4 regions of the Actinoallomurus sp. CA-150999 genome follow, and region 3 is predicted to be linked to each of the others. Evidence: riboswitches for the same ligand, from Rfam matches in the RefSeq annotation. Region 3 holds a riboswitch; each other region holds the start of a gene.
What was found. Region 3 has a riboswitch for cobalamin ahead of ACQP2O_RS44975 (ribonucleoside-diphosphate reductase subunit alpha). Riboswitches for the same ligand answer to the same signal wherever they lie in the genome.
Positions count from the first base shown of each region.

Region 1 (4,809 bases), 860 kb from region 3:
GCCGAGCCGCTCGACGGTCCGTACGGCGTCGGCGCTGCGCTCGGCCGCCGGGATGAGGCCCAGGTGACGCGACGGGGTGCCGGCGTCCGCGTGGCGCCGCAGCACGCCGAGCACGGGCAGCCCGGTCTCCTCGATCGCCGCCCGGCAGATCCGCTCGTGCCGGTCGGACCCGACCCGGTTGAGGATCACGCCGCCGATCCGCACCGTGGAGTCGTACGTCACGAAGCCGTGGACCAGCGCGGCGACCGAGCGGCCGGCCGACGAGGCGTCCACGACGAGGACGACCGGCGCGTCCAGGAGCCGGGCCACGTGCGCCGTGGAGGCGAACCCGCCCCCGCCGGCGGCCTCGGCCCCGTCGAACAGCCCCATAACGCCCTCGATCACGGCGACGTCCGCGCCCCGCGCCCCGTGCAGGAACAGCGGCGCGACGAGGTCCTCCGACGTCAGCCACGGATCGAGGTTGCGACCGGACCGCCCGGCCGCGAGCGCGTGGTAGCCGGGGTCGATGTAGTCCGGTCCGACCTTGTGCGGCGAGACGTCGAGCCCGCACGCGGTCAGCGCGGCCATCAGCCCCGTCGCGACCGTCGTCTTGCCGCTCCCGGAGGCGGGAGCGGCGATGACGAGACGCGGGATCCTCACCGGACCGCCCGCGCGATCGGGGACACGGTCACCATTCGATGCCCTTCTGGCCCTTCTGGCCGGCGTCCATGGGGTGCTTGACCTTCCCCATCTCGGTGACGAGGTCGGCGAGCTCCACCAGACGCGGGTCGGCGTCGCGGCCGGTGATGACGACGTGCTGGTACCCCGGGCGGTCCCGCAGCGTCGCGACGACGTCCTCGACGTCCACCCATCCCCACTTCATCGGGTAGGTGAACTCGTCCAGCACGTACAGCGTGTAGGTCTCGGCGGCGAGGTCGCGCTTGATCTGCTCCCAGCCCTCGCGCGCGTCCGCCGCGTGGTCCTCCTCGGTTCCGGGCCGCTGGATCCACGACCAGCCCTCGCCCATCTTGTGCCAGGTGACCGGGCCGCCCTCGCCGGACTCGCCGAGGACGCGCAGGGCCCGCTCCTCGCCGATGCGCCACTTGGCGGACTTGACGAACTGGAACACCCCGATCGGCCAGCCCTGGTTCCAGCCGCGCAGGGCCAGTCCGAAGGCGGCGGTGGACTTGCCCTTGCCCGGCCCGGTGTGGACGACCACCAGGGGCCGGTTGCGGCGCTGGCGGGTCGTGAGCCCGTCATCGGGCACCTGCGACGGCTTTCCCTGCGGCATGTCAGTCCTCCCGTACGACGACGGTCACGAACTCATCGTCGAGATTGATCTTTCGTTCCGGGGTCACGCCGCCGCCCTGCTGTCGTTGACGACACTGGTGAGGGCGTCGGCGGCCAGTTCCTCCAGCCGGACGACCTCGGCGCCGAGGCGGGCGGCGATCCCGCCGGCGAGCCCGAGGCGTACGGGGCCGTGCTCGCAGTCGACCACGACGGCGGTGACGCCGTGCAGGAGTCCGGCGGCGCGCAGCGCGTCGGCGGGTGAGCCGTGGGTCGCCCGGCCGTCGGTCACGAGGACGAGCAGCGGACGGCGGGCGGGGTCGCGCAGGCGTTCGCCGCGCAGCACGTCGGCGGCGCGCAGCAGTCCCGCGGCGAGCGGGGTACGCCCGCCGGTGGGCAGGGTCTCGAGGCGGCGGGCCCCGGCCTCGACGGAGGAGGTGGGGGGCAGCGCGAGCTCGGCGGACGTGCCCCGGAAGGTGATCAGGCCGACCTTGTCGCGGCGCTGGTAGGCGTCGAGGAGGAGGCTGAGCACGGCGCCCTTCACCGCGCGCATCCGCTGCCGGGCGGCCATCGAGCCGCTCGCGTCGACGACGAACAGCACCAGGTTGCCCTCCCTGCCCTCCCGGACGCGTTCGCGCAGGTCGCCGGAGCGGATCACCAGCCCGGGGCCGGTGCGGCCGCGGGCGCGCTGGTGCGGGGCGGCGGCGAGGAGCGTCGCGGTCAGGTGCAGCGAACGCGCGCCCGGACGCGCGCCGGTCGTCCGGCCGTACGGTGTGCGGGCGCGCGAGCGGCGGCCCGGCGCGCCGTCGCCGAGGCCCGGCACGGTGAACACCCGCGTCCGGTAGACGGCGTCGGCGGGCGCGGGTTCCGGGGAGTCCACCCGGGTGCGCTCTTCGTCGTCCTCGTCCGACGCGCCCTCGCCCGACAGCGCCTGCTCGATGTCGACCAGCGGCCCCTCGCGGGCGTCTCGCCCGTCGGAGTCGCCGGGCCCGTCCGGGCCGGAGCCGTCCGGCCCGGGGCCGTCGGGCCCGTCGTCCGGGCCGGGGTCGTCGGGATCCTCGTCGTCAGGCTTGCGCCGGGCGTCCCAGTCGACCGTCATGTCCGGGTCGGGTCCGGTGTCCGGCTCGCTTCCCCCGCGTGGCTGGGGCACGTCCGGCTCGGAGGCGTCGTCGGAGTCGTAGCCGCCGGTGTTCTCGAGGACGTCGTCGAGCTTGTCCTCGTCCAGGCCCGGCGCGTCGAAGGGGTCGCGGCGGCGCCGGTGCGGGAGGGCGAGCCGGGCGGCGATACGGACGTCGGCGGCGGTGACGACGGTCCGGTCGTGCCAGGCGGCGAGGGCCATCGCGGCGCGGGCCATCACGATGTCGGCGCGCAGCCCGTCCACCTCGAACGCGGCGCACACCGCCGTGATCTGGCGCAGCGCGCCGTCCGGCAGCACGACCTCGGAGAGCCTGGCGCGGGCCTGGCCGATCCGCCAGGCCAGCTCGGCCTCGGCCCGCGCCCAGCCGAGCGTGAACGCCGCGGGATCGGCCTCGTAGGCCAGGCGCCGCCGGACGACCTCCGCCCGTTCCTCCGGGTCCCGGGTGGCCGCCACCTCCACCGTCAGGCCGAACCGGTCGAGCAGCTGCGGCCGCAGCTCGCCCTCTTCGGGGTTCATCGTGCCGACCAGCAGGAACCGGGAGGCGTGCCGGATGGAGACGCCCTCGCGCTCGACGTACGAGTGCCCCATCGCGGCGGCGTCGAGAAGGAGGTCCACGAGGTGGTCGTGGAGCAGGTTCACCTCGTCGACGTACAGGACGCCGCGGTGGGCCTCGGCCAGCAGGCCGGGCTGGTATGCCTGGACGCCCTCGGTCAGGGCGCGTTCGAGGTCGAGCGAGCCGGTGAGGCGGTCCTCGGCGGCGCCGATCGGCAGCTCGACGAGCCGCGCCGGCCGGACCAGCGTGCCGTCGTCGTCGACGTGCGGCCCGTCGGGGCACTGCGGGTCCGGCGCCTGCGGGTCGCAGGAGAACCGGCAGTCCGCCACGACCGTGACGTCCGGCAGCAGCGCGGCGAGGCCCCGCACGATGGTGGACTTGGCGGTGCCCTTCTCGCCACGGACCAGCACGCCGCCGACGGCCGGGGAGACCGCGTTGATCAGGAGGGCGAGCTTGAGGTCGTCCAGCCCCGTGATGGCGGAGAACGGATAGGTGTTCACCCGGTGGTCGTCCTTTCCTCGGGTTAACGCGCCCGTAGGTGGCCTGGCATCGGCGGCCGGAGTCTCCTGGCTCCCGGCTCGCCGCCCGCCCTCGACCTTCCGGCTCACGCCGTGGCCATTCTTGAGGAAGAACTCCCCGGTCACAGTTGCGCGACAGCCCCGGATTCACACCGGGTTCCTCCGCGTATCGCCGGAAGACAGCATGACATATCCGGTCTGGCCCGCGACACCGCAGGTCCGACGCAGGGGCATCGCGGCCCCGGCACAGGGACACTGCGGGTCCGGCGCAGGGAGAGCGCAGGTTCGGCGCAGAGCCTCGGGCCCGTGCCGGATCGACGTCGATCTGCTTGAATAGAACGTGTTCTAGTTTCGAGGAGGCGCGCGGATGAGGCTCGGCATCAACGTCGGCTACTGGCAGCGGGATCCGGAGGACGCCACCGAGACGGTGCTGGCCGCCGAACGGCTCGGCTACGAATACGTCTTCACCGCCGAGGCGTACGGTTCCGACGCCTTCACCACGCTCGCCTGGTACGGCGCCCGGACGTCGCGCATCAAACTGGGCACGGCGGTGGTCCAGATGTCCGCCCGTACCCCCGCCGCGACCGCCATGCACGCGCTGACCCTCGACGCACTGTCCGGCGGCCGGCTCACCCTCGGCATCGGCGCGTCCGGCCCTCAGGTCGTCGAGGGCTGGTACGGCGTGCCGTTCGCCCGGCCGCTGGAGCGCACGCGCGAGTACGTCCGGATCATGCGGGACGTCTGGCGGCGCGAGGAGCCGGTGACCTCCGCCGGCCCCCACTACCCGCTGCCGCTGCCGCCGTCGGCGTACGCTCCCGGCCGCGTCACCGGCCTCGGCAAGCCGCTCAAGTCGATCGTCCATCCCGTACGCCCGCGGATCCCGGTGTACCTCGGCGCGGAGGGCCCGAAGAACATCGCCCTCGCCACCGAGATCGCGGACGGCTGGCTGCCCCTCTTCGTCGATCCGACGCAGATCGAGGCGGTGTTCGGCGCGTCGCTGGCGGGCCGCAGGGAGGGGTTCGACATCGCCGCGACCGTGACGACGATCGTGACGGACGACCTGGCGACCGCGCTGGAGTTCGCCAAGATCCCGCTGGCGTTCTACATCGGCGGGATGGGCGCCAAGGACCGCAACTTCCACCTCGACCTGATCGGGCGGCTGGGCTACGCCGAGGAGGCCGTACGCGTGCAGGAGCTGTTCCTGTCGGGCCGGCGCGACGAGGCGATCAAGGCGGTGCCGGACGAGCTGGCCGACTCCATCTCCCTGCTCGGCCCGATCGGCCGCATCAAGGAACGCCTCCGGCTGTGGCAGGACTCCCCCGTGACCACGCTCC
Region 1 is NZ_CP192063.1:8,907,030-8,911,838, forward strand. It holds gene ACQP2O_RS41200 (cobyrinate a,c-diamide synthase) at 1-639, opposite strand, end outside; gene cobO (cob(I)yrinic acid a,c-diamide adenosyltransferase) at 668-1,270, opposite strand; gene ACQP2O_RS41210 (putative cobaltochelatase) at 1,334-3,457, opposite strand; cobalamin riboswitch at 3,517-3,638, opposite strand; gene ACQP2O_RS41215 (LLM class F420-dependent oxidoreductase) at 3,843-4,809, shown strand, end outside.
Region 1: it holds a riboswitch for cobalamin, as region 3 does, so the genes downstream of both, ACQP2O_RS41210 (putative cobaltochelatase) here and ACQP2O_RS44975 (ribonucleoside-diphosphate reductase subunit alpha) in region 3, are expected to answer to the same signal.

Region 2 (4,809 bases), 630 kb from region 3:
GAAGTCTGGGTCCTCAGTGAGAGTGGTCGTGCGGCTGCGCTCGGAGCGGTTACCGGAGCGCTCCCCGGCCATCGGCATCAAGGGCATGCCCTCCTCCGCGGCCGCCGCTTCGCTCGCCTGGATGGCAGCCGCCTCGCGCGCCTGGATGAGGCCCGCTTCCTCGGCCGACCCGATCACACCCGCCATGAAGGGATTGAGGGCTGGAATGCCGTTACTCGGTCCGAGCGGCACCGCGCCGGTGAGGGCCGGATTGCTCGTGAGGCCACCAAGCAAATTCGCGGGATTCAGCGCACCGGCCAGGACCGTACCATTGCCCGCAGTGGTGCTGTGTTCCGAGGTGGCGGACTTGGCCGAGGTGCCGTGCTTGGCCGAGGTGCCGTGCTTGGCCGATGAGCTCGCCCCTTGTTTCGCGATCGGCATCATCTTGAGTACGGCAGCGCCGATCTCAAGGGCCGCGACGGCAGAGGCGGCCCCCGTGATCGCCAGGTCCGCAGCCGCCTCGGGATCGCGCGACCCCGGCACAGGAGTGGGATACACCTTTCCCTGGAAGGGCTTCAGCGCCGCACCGTACGTGACGAGAGTGTCGCCAATGGTATTGAGTGCACTCTGAATACTGCCGCTGGACACCGTCAGATCGGACATGGTGTTCTTGGCTTTGCTCGCCGCGACCCCGCTCCACGTCGTGTCACCCGTAAACAACTGCTGGTGGGCGGTATCGATGGTGGAGCCCAGGGTTCCGTACAGGCTTGATATTTCCTTGATGGCGCTACCACACCCGATGATCGCGTCCGAGTTGATCGCCGCGAATAGCGACTCCGCGACTTCCGCGATTGGCACGAGCGAACCTCCTTGGAATCGTTCGTCTTACGGGTTGGGGATAATGGACTCCAGATGAGATATAATGGCGCAGTTCTCGGCCTCGGTCGCGTGGTACCGTTTCCCGGCCTCGGAAATATTGTCGGCGGCGGTCTGAACGCTTTTGGCGTGATTCTCATGCGCTGCGGCCGCGACTCCAAGCGCCATTCCGATAGCGGCTGCGAGCTCTATTCCGGTGGGCCACATGCCGACGAGGGCTTCGGAAACTCCGAGACCTGCCAGCTGATTCGAGGTGCCGGAAAGAGGTTCGAGGCCGTCTGACACGGTGCTCGCCGCACCGTTGAAGACCGACCGATCCGGAAACTGCAGTTTTTCGCGTTCACTCATCGCGTCATCCTCGGGTGATCATCAGCTCCCGCTGAGACTGTGCCTGCGTTCCAGGGACCATCGTAGTCTCTAACACACAGTCTTGTCTGTAAGAGGGTGGCCGACACGGGCCTTCGAGTGCCGGCCCACGCCACGCTTGGGCTGACTCTGAGGCGCGAGTCACGGCGGGACTGCCCGCTCCGGTCACACCGAAGATCGCCGGCTTCGTGCCGTAGGTGCCCGAGTAGGAGATCCCGGCCGCCTGGTCGAGATCCTGACCTGCCTCGACCGCCGCCCGCTCAACACTCACCTTCGGTGCCGCGTCGGACCGGCGAACTCGACGGCCGTCCGGTCAGGGAAGGTTTCCGCGAACGGTATCGCTCGACCGCGGATTCACCTGTTGGTGTTGGTCGCCCATGTCACATTGTGGCCGTTGTAGATCACCATGTTGTCGTCGGCCTGGAGCACCAGCGTCGCGCCATCGTGGCCGGACGTTCCCGACGCCCAGACCGCCTGTCTGCCGTTGACGTAGACGACCAGATTGCCGTCGCTCTGGAACTCGGCGTACGCACCGGCGTGATGCGTCCCGCTGGACCAGATGATCTTGCTGCTCGTGTCGCGCAGCACGAGGTCGCCGCCCGTCTGCATGGTCAACGCGAGGCGGTTCGTGCGCAGGGTCTTACCCACGTTGAGGTCGTACGGCGCATGCACTTCGAGTGCAAACGGATTCCCGCCCGACATCGGCTTCTCACTCGCCGGAACGCCCTTGCGGGCGGCTTTACCCGAGGGACCGCCCTTGTTGGCCGCATGGGCGCGAGGTGAGGGTTTGCCGGAGGCCTTGGGCTCGGCGCTCTTGGGGGCCGCCGACTTGTCCGTCGCGTGTGCTGAGGGTGTCGGGGTCGGGGTGGCCGACGGGGACATGGAGGTGTACGCGCCCGGCGGAGGCTGCTGGCCGTTACCGGCCAGCACCCTGTCGGCAGTCCCCGAGGCGGGGTGCTTCTTGGCGTGGCGCGAGCCCGTGCCGATCAGCAGGATCGGGACCGCGAGCAGGACGGCCCCGCCGATCGCGACCGCGGCCAGCACGGGTTTCTTCGGCCGGTCCGGCGGCATCTCGTCGGCGTTCGCCGCACCGGTCTGCGGGGCGACCTCCACCGCGACGTCCGTCGCCGGGGCGGGGTCCTCCTGCTCCTTCGCCGCCGACGGTGTGTCCTTCGGCCGCTCTTCGGTCTCGTCGGCCTTCTTCTCGTCGGCCTTCTTCTCGGCGGGCTTCTTCTCCTCGACGGCCTTCTTCTCCTCGGTGGCGGACCGGTCGCCGTCGTGGGCCGACTCGGCGCCGCCGGCCGGCGCCAGGTCTCCTGCCTCCTCGATGTCCGCCTTGGGCAGTTCCACCGGCCGGCGGATACCGAGCGACTCCACGCGTTCGCCGGGTCCTGACTGCGAAGACAAGATCGCTCTCCTTAGGTCTGAATCAGATCGCGGGCGGCATCGGGTCCAGCGGCGCGCCGACCGGGTGCTGCGGGACGTCCCTCCCGATGAGGGCACGTGCCGGCGCAGCGCTTCGTCGAGCCGCTCCAGCGTGGCTCGGTCGGCGTGGTCCAGAGCCCCGGCCCGGCCGGTCCCCGGTCCGCATCCTCCGGCGGGTCACGATCTACCTCCGGTGACGGATTCGGTCGCGGCGAGAGAGAGGGCGGTCGTCCGTGCACCTCCTCCACGCGACGGCGCGGCGGTCCAATGTCGGCCCCTCGCCCCGTACGCAGGCGGTATCGGCGGTAGGCCGACCCCTCGGTAAGGCATACGAATCCCACCGTGTTCGGGTTCACCAACGGACGGCTCCATTTTCGGGCGAATACCACCGATCTTTCCCGAGTACGCCCGGCGGCTTCGCGCTGCTCGACGACGCCGTCGCGGCGTACGGGTGCGCGTCTTCGGTCGAGACGACCTGGTTCAGGAGCCGCGAGTATCGGGGGCGACGGGGATTGGTACGCTCGCGGCCGGCATGGAATGACGCGAGGTGCCCCTACGAGGGGAGAATCGGGAAGCCGGTGAAATTCCGGCACGGGCCCGCCGCGGTAACCGGGGAGCCGCCGTCCACGCGCGCACGCGCAGCCACTGGCCGCCAGGCCGGGAAGGCGGATGGTCAGGCATCGATCCGGAAGTCCGAAGACCGGCCTCGCTCCACCGGCCACCGCCACGGTGGCCTGACGCAGCGGGAGCCTGCCCATGAACGCCGGCATCTACGACGTGGTCCACCGTCGCCGTGACGTGCGCGCCCAGTTCACCGGCGCGCCGATACCAGAAGACGTCCTCCACCGGATCTTGACGGCTGCGCACGCCGCGCCCAGTGTCGGGCTCTCCCAACCCTGGGACTTCATCATCGTGGAGGACCCGGCCGTACGGCGCGCCTTCCATGACCACGTCCAGCACGAACGCACCACGTTCGCCGCCACCCTCACCACGGCCGCCGCCGACCATTTCGCCCGGATAAAGATCGACGGTGTACTGGAGAGCAGCCTGTCGATCGTGGTCACCTACGATCCCGACCGGGGCAGCCCCGCGGTCTTGGGCCGACACGCCATCGCCGACGCGGGACTGTACTCGGTCTGCCTGGCCATCCAGAACCTATGGCTGGCCGCCACCGCCGAGGACCTGGGCGTCGGCTGGGTGTCCTTCTACCGCGAACCGCACCTGCGTCAGCTGCTCGGTATTCCGACCGGAATCCGGCCCGTCGCCTGGCTGTGTGTAGGGCCGGTCACCCATCTGGAGGCCGTGCCGGATCTCGAACGGCACGGCTGGCGCCACCGTCGCCCCGTGGAGGCGGCGATCCATCACAACCGCTGGTGAGCCCCGCAGGGCGTCACCGGAGGTCACCGCAGGTTCGTAGTGCCCCACGCGCATGGGTCATGTCCCTGGATGTGGTGCACGAAGGGAGCGCAAGGCGCGTGGGCTGGACGGCCTTCGGCTCCACGCCGGCTGCCGGTACCGGCGTCGCCGCCCCGTACCGTAGGTCATGCGGCCGGATCGTGGGGTCGTGCTCAGCCCGTTTCGGCCTCGGTCCGTGGTGCTCGAGTCAGGGTGAGAGCGCTACCTGCCACGCCGATAACGATGATCGCGATGGCCACGCTGATCCCGCCCTCATGGTCCCAGTAGACGTCCTTGAGCTCGATCAGCAGGGCGGCCTCGTCGACGACAAGAGCGAGCCCGATGCCGAAGGCCAGGCCCATCCACATGCGCCAGCGAGGGGAGCGCTCGACGAGTCCGCATGCTCCCACGGCGATCAGCGCCAAGATGCCCCAGATGTAGTGGTGGATGTGCACGCCACCGACCCGGACATTCCCCAGGCCGGCGACGTGGACGTGGATCGCCCAAGTCAGCAGGCGCAGCCCGGCGAACGTCGCGGTGAATCCCCACCAGGCCAGCACCAGTCCCCGCCGGGTCGGATGAACGTCCCGCAACCGGCGTGGGCGACGCTGTTCCAAGCGGCGGGCCTTGTGGTCTCGCGGCACCTGTTCGGTCACTCGGCGAGCGTACTTCGACTCATCGGCTCTTCGCGGTCACGGTGGCCGGCTGTACCCGGAATGACGTAGGGCCGGGAAGCTCTCAGTCCTACGGTGCGGGTATGACCTCCGA
Region 2 is NZ_CP192063.1:9,144,427-9,149,235, forward strand. It holds gene ACQP2O_RS42255 (hypothetical protein) at 1-837, opposite strand, end outside; gene ACQP2O_RS42260 (hypothetical protein) at 865-1,203, opposite strand; gene ACQP2O_RS42265 (hypothetical protein) at 1,576-2,628, opposite strand; cobalamin riboswitch at 3,175-3,369, shown strand; gene bluB (5,6-dimethylbenzimidazole synthase) at 3,403-4,023, shown strand; gene ACQP2O_RS42275 (hypothetical protein) at 4,215-4,697, opposite strand.
Region 2: it holds a riboswitch for cobalamin, as region 3 does, so the genes downstream of both, bluB (5,6-dimethylbenzimidazole synthase) here and ACQP2O_RS44975 (ribonucleoside-diphosphate reductase subunit alpha) in region 3, are expected to answer to the same signal.

Region 3 (4,809 bases):
AGGCGCGCCTCGGGCGCGTTGAGGTGGGTGTAGAGGTTGAGCACCAGGTTGTTGGCCACGATCGTGTCGCCGGTGGCGAAGAACGCCACCAGCCGGTTGACCAGGTGCAGTTCCTCCGGGGTGAGCCGGGACAGGTCGGCCAGGTCCGAGTGCAGGTCGACCTCCTCCACGGTCCAGGTGTTGCGGATCGCCGCGCGGAACCGTTCGTAGAACGCCGGGTAGCGCATCGGCCGCAGGGTCAGGTCCATCCCAGGGTCGAGCAGGCTCGTGAAGTCTCTTCCTGACGTGCTCACTGGCAGGCCTCGCAGGTCTCGGGGTTCTCCAGGGAGCACATGAGCGCTTCCTGGGCAGGGGCGACGGTCGTCTGCGCGATGCGGGTGGCCGGCCGTGACCGCAGGTAGTACGTGGTCTTCAGGCCCGATCGCCAGGCGTAGGCGTACATCGAGGACAGCTTCCCGATGGTCGGGCTGGCCATGAACAGGTTCAGCGACTGGGACTGGTCGATGTAGGGCGTACGCGCGGCGGCCAGGTCGATCAGTGCCTTCTGCGGGAGTTCCCACGCGGTGCGGTACAGCCGCCGCAGTTCCGCGGGGAGCTCCTCGATCTCCTGCACCGATCCGTCGGCGCGCTTGATCGCGTCGCGCACCGGCGGCGTCCAAAGCCCGCGCGCCTTCAGATCCGCCACCAGGTAGGTGTTGATCTGCAGGAACTCCCCCGACAGGGTCTCGCGCTTGAAGACGTTGGACACCTGCGGCTCGATGCACTCGTAGCAGCCGGCGATGGAGGCGATGGTCGCGGTCGGCGCGATCGCGACCAGCAGTGAGTTGCGCAGCCCGACCTCACCGATCCGGGCCCGCAGCGCCTCCCACTCGGCGGCGTGGACCGGGCCGGCGTCGGGCCAGTGGTCCGGGTGCAGGACGCCCCGGGCGGCGCGCGTCCGGTCGTAGGAGGGGTGCGGGCCGTGGGTCGCGGCCAGCGCCGCCGACTCCCCGTACGCCGCGAGCGCGATCTCTTCGGCGATGCGGGTGGACAGCGCGAGCGCCTCGGGTGAGTCGAAGGGCAGCCGCAGCCGGAAGAACACGTCCGCCAGGCCCATCACGCCGAGCCCGATCGGCCGCCACCGCCGGTTCGCCTTCGCCGCCTCCGGCGTCGGGTAGAAGCCGCGGTCGATCGTGCGGTCCAGGAACCGCACCGCCGTACGCGCGGTCGCCCGCAGCCTCGCCCAGTCGACCCCGTCGTCGGTCACGTGGGCGGCGAGGTTGATCGAGCCGAGGTTGCACACCGCGGTCTCGGCGTCGTGGGTGACCTCGAGGATCTCGGTGCACAGGTTGGACAGGTGCACGACGTTGCCGGGCTCGGCGGTCTGGTTGCAGGCGCGGTTGGCGGCGTCCTTGAACGTCATCCAGCCGTTGCCGGTCTGGGCGAGGGTGCGCATCATCGCCCCGTACAGCTGCCGCGCCGGGACCTGCCGGACGAACCGGCCCTCGGCCTCGGCCGCCCGGTACGCGCGGTCGAACTCCTCGCCCCACCGGTCCACCAGCTCCGGCACCTGCTTGGGATCGAACAGCGACCAGGTCGCGTCCGCCTCGACCCGGCGCATGAACTCATCCGGCACCCAGTTGGCCAGATTGAGGTTGTGCGTACGCCGCGCGTCCTCCCCGGTGTTGTCCCGAAGCTCGAGGAACTCCTCCACGTCGGCGTGCCAGGGCTCGAGGTAGACGCACGCGGCGCCCTTGCGCCGGCCGCCCTGATTGACCGCCGCGACGCTCGCGTCCAGCGTCCGCAGCCACGGCACGATCCCGTTGGAGTGCCCGTTCGTGCCCCGGATCAGCGAGCCCCGGCTCCGCACCCGGCTCCAGGAGATCCCGATGCCGCCGGCGTACTTGCTCAGCCGGGCCACCTGGCCGTACCGCTCGTAGATGGCCTCCAGCTCATCGCGCGGCGAGTCCAGCAGGAAGCAGGAGGACAGCTGCGGGCGGGCGGCGCCGGAGTTGAACAGCGTCGGCGAACTCGGCAGGTACGCCAGCCGCGACATCAGGCCGTACAGCTCCGCCGCCTCGGCCACGCTCTCGGCGAGCCCGCAGGCCACCCGCAGGAAGAAGTGCTGCGGGCGCTCCAGCACCCGCCGCGTCGTCGGATGCCGCAGCAGGTACCGGTCGTAGACCGTACGAAGCCCGAAGTAGGTGAACCGGTCGTCGGCGTAGTGGTCGACCAGCGCGTCCAGCGCCGCCGCATTGCGGTCGACGAACCCCGCGGTCTGCTCGTTGAGCAGCCCCTGCCCATGGGCCGCCGCGACGGACTCGGTGAACGTCACCGGCCCGGTCTCCTCCGCGATCGACCGGGCGAGCAGCCGGGCCGCCACCGTCGAGTAGACCGGGTCGGTGACGACCAGCGCGGCAGCCCGCCGTACGGCCTCGGCCAGATCACCGGCTCCGGCGATGAGCAGCGGATCGGCCGCCGGCAATCCGGCGCAGACGCGCTCGATCTCGGCCGCGAGCGTGGCCTCGGGCGGCGTAGGGGGCGCGATGAGCTGTTGTGTCACGGTGCTCTCTCCTCGTGGGCTTCACCCTCGTGAGAAGACGCGCACGGACGACAAGGCTCCGCCGCCGACCCTCCCACGAGGCCTGGACGACCGCGCGCTCTCGCGCACGGGTCACTGGCAGGTCTTCGGACTCGCGGGCAGCACGCCGTCAGGCGCGTCCTACTGGCCGTCGCTTCCCGGGCCCGGTCGGGCCCAGTGCTGTTGACGGCGGTCGTTCCCACTCACCGCTGCGGGGCAGTCCCGGCCTCTCACCGGGTTCCCTCTTACGACACCCGCCACACGATGCACAGGTGAACCAGCAACACGAGAACCATACATGTAGGGGCAGTCGAAATGAACAACCACCAGATATTGGGGTGTCGCCGAGAAGGATCGCGGAGCCCAGGCACGCCGAACGGCCCCCGGCGGTGATCCACCGAGGGCCTCCAGGGGTGTGTCCTACGCCGTGACCGGTGCCTGCGCGGTCCGGGGGCCTTCGGCCGTACGGGCGAGCAGGCGTTCGGCCATCGGCGCGAAGCACAGGCCGATCGCGGCCCACATGATCGCTTGTGCGGCCACCGAGTACAGGCGGAAGGAGAACAGCACGTCCGCCGGGAAGCCCGGGTAGACGATCTGGCCCTGCCGGTTCTTCAGCGGCAGCGGCGTCTCCGTCGCGTGCCGGCCGTACTCGTGGACGTTCGCCGACAGGTGCCCGAGCGAGGGAAGCACGGACATCACGACGCCGAGCGCCACGACGCAGGCCAGCCCGGCCAGCAGGGTGGCGTTCCAGTTCCCGAAGCGGGGCTTGAGCCTCTGGCCGAGCCAGACCGCCAGGATCAGGAACGCGATGGAGAACCCGACCATCAGCAGGTACAGGCCGCCTCGATCACGGATGGTCTCGCCGTGGCCGATCGCCGGCGGGTTGGCCGGGTACTTGACGAAGGGGATCAGGTAGAAGCCCAGGAACCCGCCGAGGGCGACCAGCAGCGCCAGCGTCCGTGGCCGCAGGTTCCCCGTGCGGCCACAGGCCAGGATGTAGGCCACCGCGTACAGGCCGCCCATCGCGGCGCCGAACAGGATGACGCCCACGCCGATGCCGACGTTCGCCTGGATGGTGCGGCTGAAGATGTCCGGGCCGGCGGCCTCGGGCGTGATGCCCGCCGCCTTGTCGAGAATCGCCTGAGCGGCGTCCCGGCCGCTCTCATAGTCGATGGCCGCCTGAATCTGCGGTTCGGCGAAGATCCGCGCGAAGACGAACGCGAGGATTCCACCGACCGCGCCCACGAGCAGCCCACGCAGGATGAATCGCCGTTCCACGGCGTACTCCTAGAGTTGTGGTGTCGCGGGCCGGATCAGTGGCAGGGGAACCCGAGGAAGTGCCGGGCGTCGTGGACGAACTCGTGAATGGCCATGTTGTTGCCGAAGACCGAGGTCGCGCCCTGGTCGACGCCGATGAAGTAGTACACGGCCAGGCCGAACAGCACGGTGCCGAACAGCCACAGAGCGGCCCGGGTACCCGACACCACCACCGGGGTCGTATTCGTCCGCGGAGCGGGCAGCGTGGGGGTCGTCATGTCACAGCCTCCTCAAGGGATCCAGCGTCCCTGTCACGGGTGGAGCGCTTAGATGGCGGAGGGTCTGACTCTCCGGCCCAGGGCCGGAACACAGTGGCGCGACCGTGCCGGATTCACACCGGCTTCCTCTTACCATCACGTTCGCCGGGATCGTACGTCCAGAATTCGGCACCGTCAACGTCGCAGGAGGTCACCCGCCCCATGACCGTTCGGCTCGCGCTCATCGCGCACGCGGCCACCCGCGCCACCCGCGAGGCCCGCTTCCCCGACGACGAACCCCTCGACGCGCACGGCGCCGAAGCGGCCACGGCCGCCGCGGGAACCGTGCGCCGTGTCACGGCGGCCTACCGCGGGCCCGAGGAACGCTGCCGTCAGACCGCCGCCGCGCTCGGCCTCGACGCGGCGACCGCGCCCGCCCTGGCCGACCTGGACGCGGGCACCTGGCGAGGCAGGACCCTCACCGAAGTGGAGGCGGACCACCCCGCCGACCTGTACGCATGGCTGACCGACCCCCACGCGGCCCCGCACGACGGCGAGTCGCTGTCCGCACTGATCGCCCGGGTCGCGCAGTGGCTGACCGAACTCCCCACCGACGCCACCAGGGTCGTGGCCGTCGCCCACCCCGCGGTCATCCGCGCCGCCGTCCTCCACACGCTCGGCGCCCCGCCCGAATGCTTCTGGCGCCTCGACGTGACCCCCCTGTCCCAGACCTGG
Region 3 is NZ_CP192063.1:9,769,518-9,774,326, forward strand. It holds gene ACQP2O_RS44970 (ribonucleotide-diphosphate reductase subunit beta) at 1-293, opposite strand, end outside; gene ACQP2O_RS44975 (ribonucleoside-diphosphate reductase subunit alpha) at 290-2,542, opposite strand; cobalamin riboswitch at 2,642-2,857, opposite strand; gene ACQP2O_RS44980 (CbtA family protein) at 2,981-3,838, opposite strand; gene ACQP2O_RS44985 (CbtB domain-containing protein) at 3,874-4,095, opposite strand; gene ACQP2O_RS44990 (histidine phosphatase family protein) at 4,297-4,809, shown strand, end outside.

Region 4 (4,809 bases), 810 kb from region 3:
GTGGCAATCCTGGAAGCCGGGCAGGTTCTCGCGGATGTGGTCGACGGCCGCGGTCATCCGGGCTCGCGCCTCGAACTCGGCCTCGGTCATCGACACCGGGTCGGTCCCGTCGAATCCGGTCAGGTGCGGGCAGTTGCACCACACGACGCCGGGCACCGGGGTCTTGAGCCACCACAGCTCCCAGGCGCCACCGAGCATCCGCTTGATCTTGCGGTTGATGGCGCGGGCCGCACGCGGGTTCTCCTGCTCGAACCGTTCGGCGGCGGCGGTGTCCACACCGCCGAGCCGGAACACCAGCGTGGTCAGGTACCGGTCGTGCGTGTACGGGGCGCCCGCGCGGGACGCGACGTCGATGTCGCCGGTGGTGTCGATGACCACATCGCCCATGACGGCCTGAGGACCGGACTTGGTCTCGCATACGACGCCCTTGATCACACCGTCCTCGACCACCGGTTGGGAGAACCAGCTGTGCAGGCGCAGGTGGACGCCGTTCTCCTGGATCAGGTCGTTGGAGACCCGCTTCCAGCCGTCGGGATCGAACGCGACCGAGTAGCAGATCGGCTTGGGGTTGGTGTGGGAATGGAAGTCGAACGAGCCCCATCGGCCCCACTTGTTCCACATCTCGGTCGAGGAGACGCGCTCCTCGACGGGTGGATAGACGGCGAGGCCGAGCTTCTGCATCCGCTCGACGTACTCGTCGACGACACCGCCGACGGTCACCTCGTCTCCGTTGCACATGTCGTCCAGGACGAGCACCATGCCGCCGGAGGCCAGGCCGCCGAGCGCGGCGTACCGCTCCAGCAGGGTCACGCTCGCGCCGCCGCGGGCCGCGGCGACCGCGGCGGCCACCCCGGCGGGGCCGCCGCCGACGACGATCACGTCGGACCGCCGGACGACGGGCGCCTCACGGTCGGGAAGTCGGATGGACAAGGGTTCTCCCTTCAGTCGCCGACGCGGACCGAGCCGCGCCGGTAGGCAATGCGGTACAGCAGAACGCTGACGAGGAAGATGACGGCGGCGTACGCGGGGAAGGCCCACACGGCGCCGATCTTGCGGAGCCAGAGGAGCAGGTAGGGCGCGGTCCCACCGAACAGGGCGACGCCGACGGCGTAGCCGAGGCCGACCCCGGTGACCCGGCAGCTCGCCGGCATCAGAGTCGCCGCGACGACGTTGTAGAGCGCCATGGTGAAGGCCATGCTCACGCCGCCCAGCAACATGACCACCGCGAACACGACCACGCCCGGCCTGTTGTAGGCGAGCATCAGGAAGACGAACGGGACCGCCAGGAGCTGGGCGGCGACGAAGGTCCGCGAGATGCGGAACCGGTCGGCGGCCCGCCCGAAGACCATGAAGAGGATCGAGCAGACAACGCCGAGCAGCGACGTCACCCCGAAGATCGCGGTGGGGCTCTCGTGGTACACCGAGCGGGCCAGGCCAGGCAGCCCGACATTCCACGCGTAGTTGAACGTCTGCGCGCCGGCGACCACGAAGACGATCGCGAGCAGGGCGAGCTTGTTCCGGCCGACCTGCGCCCACAGGTCGCGGGTGCCCGTGCCCGGCTCGGCATGCGTGGTCTCGGGCAGGCCGCGGCGCAGCCACAGCACCCCGATGCCCGCGACCGCACCGACCACGAACGGCACCCGCCAGCCCCAGTCGGCCATGGCGGCGTCGCCGACGACGGCGCTCGTGACGAAGTTGACCACGGACGCGCCCAAGATGCCGAGCTGCACGTACGAACCCAGGATTCCGCCGAATCGGGCGGTCTTGCCGGGCGGCGCCAGTTCGACGGCGTACGTCGAGGTCAGCGGTGCCTCGATGCCGGTCGAGATGCCCTGCACGATGCGACTGCAGGCGAGAATGACACCGGCCCAGGCCCCGATCTCCTGGTAGGTCGGCAGCACCGCGATGACGACCGCCGAGACGGCCATCGATCCGACCGAGACGAGCATGATCCGGCGGCGGCCGACCCGATCGGCGAGCGTGCCGAGGATGATCGCGCCGAGCGGCCGTGCGACGAAGCCGACCGCGAATACCGCCAGCGCGGACAAGGTGGCGGAGACCGGATCGGCGCTCGGGAAGAAATGCGGGCCCATGAGGGCGGCGAGCAGACCGTAGACGGTCCAGTCGAACCACTCGATGGCGTTGCCGCCGCCGAGGGCGAGCAGGGTACGACGGGAGGAGAGCCGGCCGGCCGCGGCCGACGTCTGCTGGTCAAGGGTGGATGCCATGAGGGCACCTCGCTGGGGTGTCGGGCGGCATCAGGCCGCGCGAGGCCGACACCGGGACCGTACGGTCGCGGTGCGCTGAGAGAGACGGGCGCCTACCAGGTGGGAGGCGTGATCACCCAGATGGAGACGGCGGGTTCGGATCCGGGGTTGGAATACCAGTGCGGGACACTGGACGGGTAGGTGATCGAGTCACCCGGCTCCAGGCTGTACTTCACGCCGTCGACGTAGACGTCCTTGCGCCCCGACAACAGCAGGCCGAACTCTTCACCGTTGTGCCGGAACGGGGTCGCGCTCGTGTCATGCCCGGGTGAGGTCTCCACCCACAGCACCTCCAGAGCGCCGTCCAGGTTCGGCGTGAGCAACTGGTACACCGCACTGTCGTCGGTGCCGTGCGGGCTGAGGCTGCGCCGCTCATCCTTGCGAACCACGGGTGAGACCTGGTCCGTGATGTGGAACAACCGGCCGATCGGCACGTCGAGTCCGTGCGCGAGCTGGGCGAGGCTGGCGAAGGCGGGGTTGCCCTTGCCGCGCTCGACCTGGCTGATCAGCCCTGTGCTGACGCCGGACCGCTCGCTGAGCTCGTCGAGGGTGAGACCGCGCTCCTTGCGCAGAGCACGTATCTGGCGGCCGACAGCGACGATGGCGAGCTCGGGTTCCGGCACGCTGGCATCTTTCACTGCGACCTCCCTCAATGTCCATTTCGAGGCGACTAGTTCTTCACCATAATGAAGTTCTTCATCATGTCAAGGGTGATGGTCGCGGGCGGTCCCGTGGGCGTCCTGGGAGTTTCATCCAAGACCGGGGTCAGAGCCGGGTGACCTGGGGCAGTGCGGGCCGAGGGTGGTGCTCGTAGACTGGGCGCGCGACGGAGAGGGGAAGGAACCCGGTGTGAATCCGGGGCTGTCCCGCAACTGTGACCAGGTAGCGAACCCGCGTGTACGGCCACGGCGACCAGCTGGAAGGCCGCGGGGGAGCGGTGACCTGGGAGTCAGGAGACTTCCCGCCGTCGGTGACCTTTTACCCGAGCCGGGGCGAGGACCCCCGAGGGAAGGAACGACACGTGCGTGTCCTGCTGCTCTCAACGGCCGATACCGAACTCCTGTCGGCGCGCTCCGCGAACGCCGGATATGTGACCGGCAACCCGTCCCGGCTGGACGTCGCCGACCTCGATGGGCTCTGCGAGGGCGCCGACGTCGTGGTCGTCCGGCTGCTCGGCGGGCTGAAGACCTGGCAGGAGGGCGTGGAGGAGCTGCGCCGCCGGGGCCTGCCGCTGATCGCGCTGGGCGGGGAGGCCGCTCCGGACGCCGAGCTGATGGCGCTGTCGACGGTGCCCGCCGGCGTCGCCGCGGAGGCGCTGGACTACCTGCGCGAGGGCGGCGTGGACAACCTGCGGGAGCTGGCCCGCTTCCTGTCCGACACCGTGCTGCTCACGGGCGAGGGCTTCGAGCCGCCGCGGCGGATGCCGGCGTACGGCGTGCACCAGACCGGCGCCGAGCCGAAGGACGGCCGGCCGACCGTCGGCGTCGTCTTCTACCGGGCGCACGAGCTGTCCGGCAACACCGCGTTCGTGGACACGCTGTGCGAGCGGATCGAGGAGGTGGGCGCTAACGCGCTTCCCGTCTTCTGCGGCTCCCTGCGCTCCGCCGACGAAGAGCTCCTAGAACTGCTGGGCCGGGCGGACGCGCTGGTCGTCACCGTGCTCGCCGCAGGCGGGGCGGTGGCCGCGGACGCGTCGGCGGGCGGTGACGAGGACGCGTGGGACGCCGGGGCGCTGGCCGCCCTGGACGTCCCCGTCATCCAGGGGCTGTGCCTGACGACGTCCCGTGCCACCTGGGAGGCGTCGGACGCCGCGCTGTCCCCGATGGACGCCGCGATGCAGGTCGCGATCCCCGAGTTCGACGGCAGGCTGATCTCGGTGCCGTTCTCCTTCAAGGAGGAGGGACCGGATGGCATCCCCGTGTACACCGCCGACCCGGAGCGGGCCGCACGCGTCGCCGGGATCGCCGCCCGCCAGGCACGGCTCGGGCACACGCCGGTCGCCGAGCGCAGGCTCGCGATCGTGCTGTCGTCGTACCCGACCAAGCACGCCCGCGTCGGCAACGCCGTCGGCCTGGACACGCCCGTCTCGGCGGTCCGCCTGCTCGCGGCCCTGCGCGAGGCCGGCTACGACGTCGGCGACCACCCCACCGACGGGGATACGCTGATCCACTCGCTGATCGCGGCGGGCGGCCACGACGTCGAGTGGCTGACCGAGGACCAGCTGCGCGCCGCGCCCGCCCGGGTGCCGCTGAAGGACTACGAGCGGTGGTTCACCGCGCTGCCGGAGTCGCTGCGCGAGGGCATGCGGGAGCACTGGGGCGAGCCGCCGGGCGAGCTGTACACCGATGACGACGACATCGTGCTGGCGTCGCTGCGGTTCGGGAACGTCGTGCTGATGATCCAGCCGCCACGCGGGTTCGGGGAGAACCCGGTGGCGATCTACCACGACCCCGACCTGCCGCCCTCGCACCACTACCTGGCGGCGTACCGCTGGCTGGACGAGGTGTTCGGCGCCGACGCGGTGATCCACCTCGGCAAGCAC
Region 4 is NZ_CP192063.1:8,963,481-8,968,289, reverse strand. It holds gene ACQP2O_RS41475 (FAD-dependent oxidoreductase) at 1-930, opposite strand, end outside; gene ACQP2O_RS41470 (MFS transporter) at 942-2,228, opposite strand; gene ACQP2O_RS41465 (helix-turn-helix domain-containing protein) at 2,321-2,905, opposite strand; cobalamin riboswitch at 3,078-3,247, shown strand; gene cobN (cobaltochelatase subunit CobN) at 3,289-4,809, shown strand, end outside.
Region 4: it holds a riboswitch for cobalamin, as region 3 does, so the genes downstream of both, cobN (cobaltochelatase subunit CobN) here and ACQP2O_RS44975 (ribonucleoside-diphosphate reductase subunit alpha) in region 3, are expected to answer to the same signal.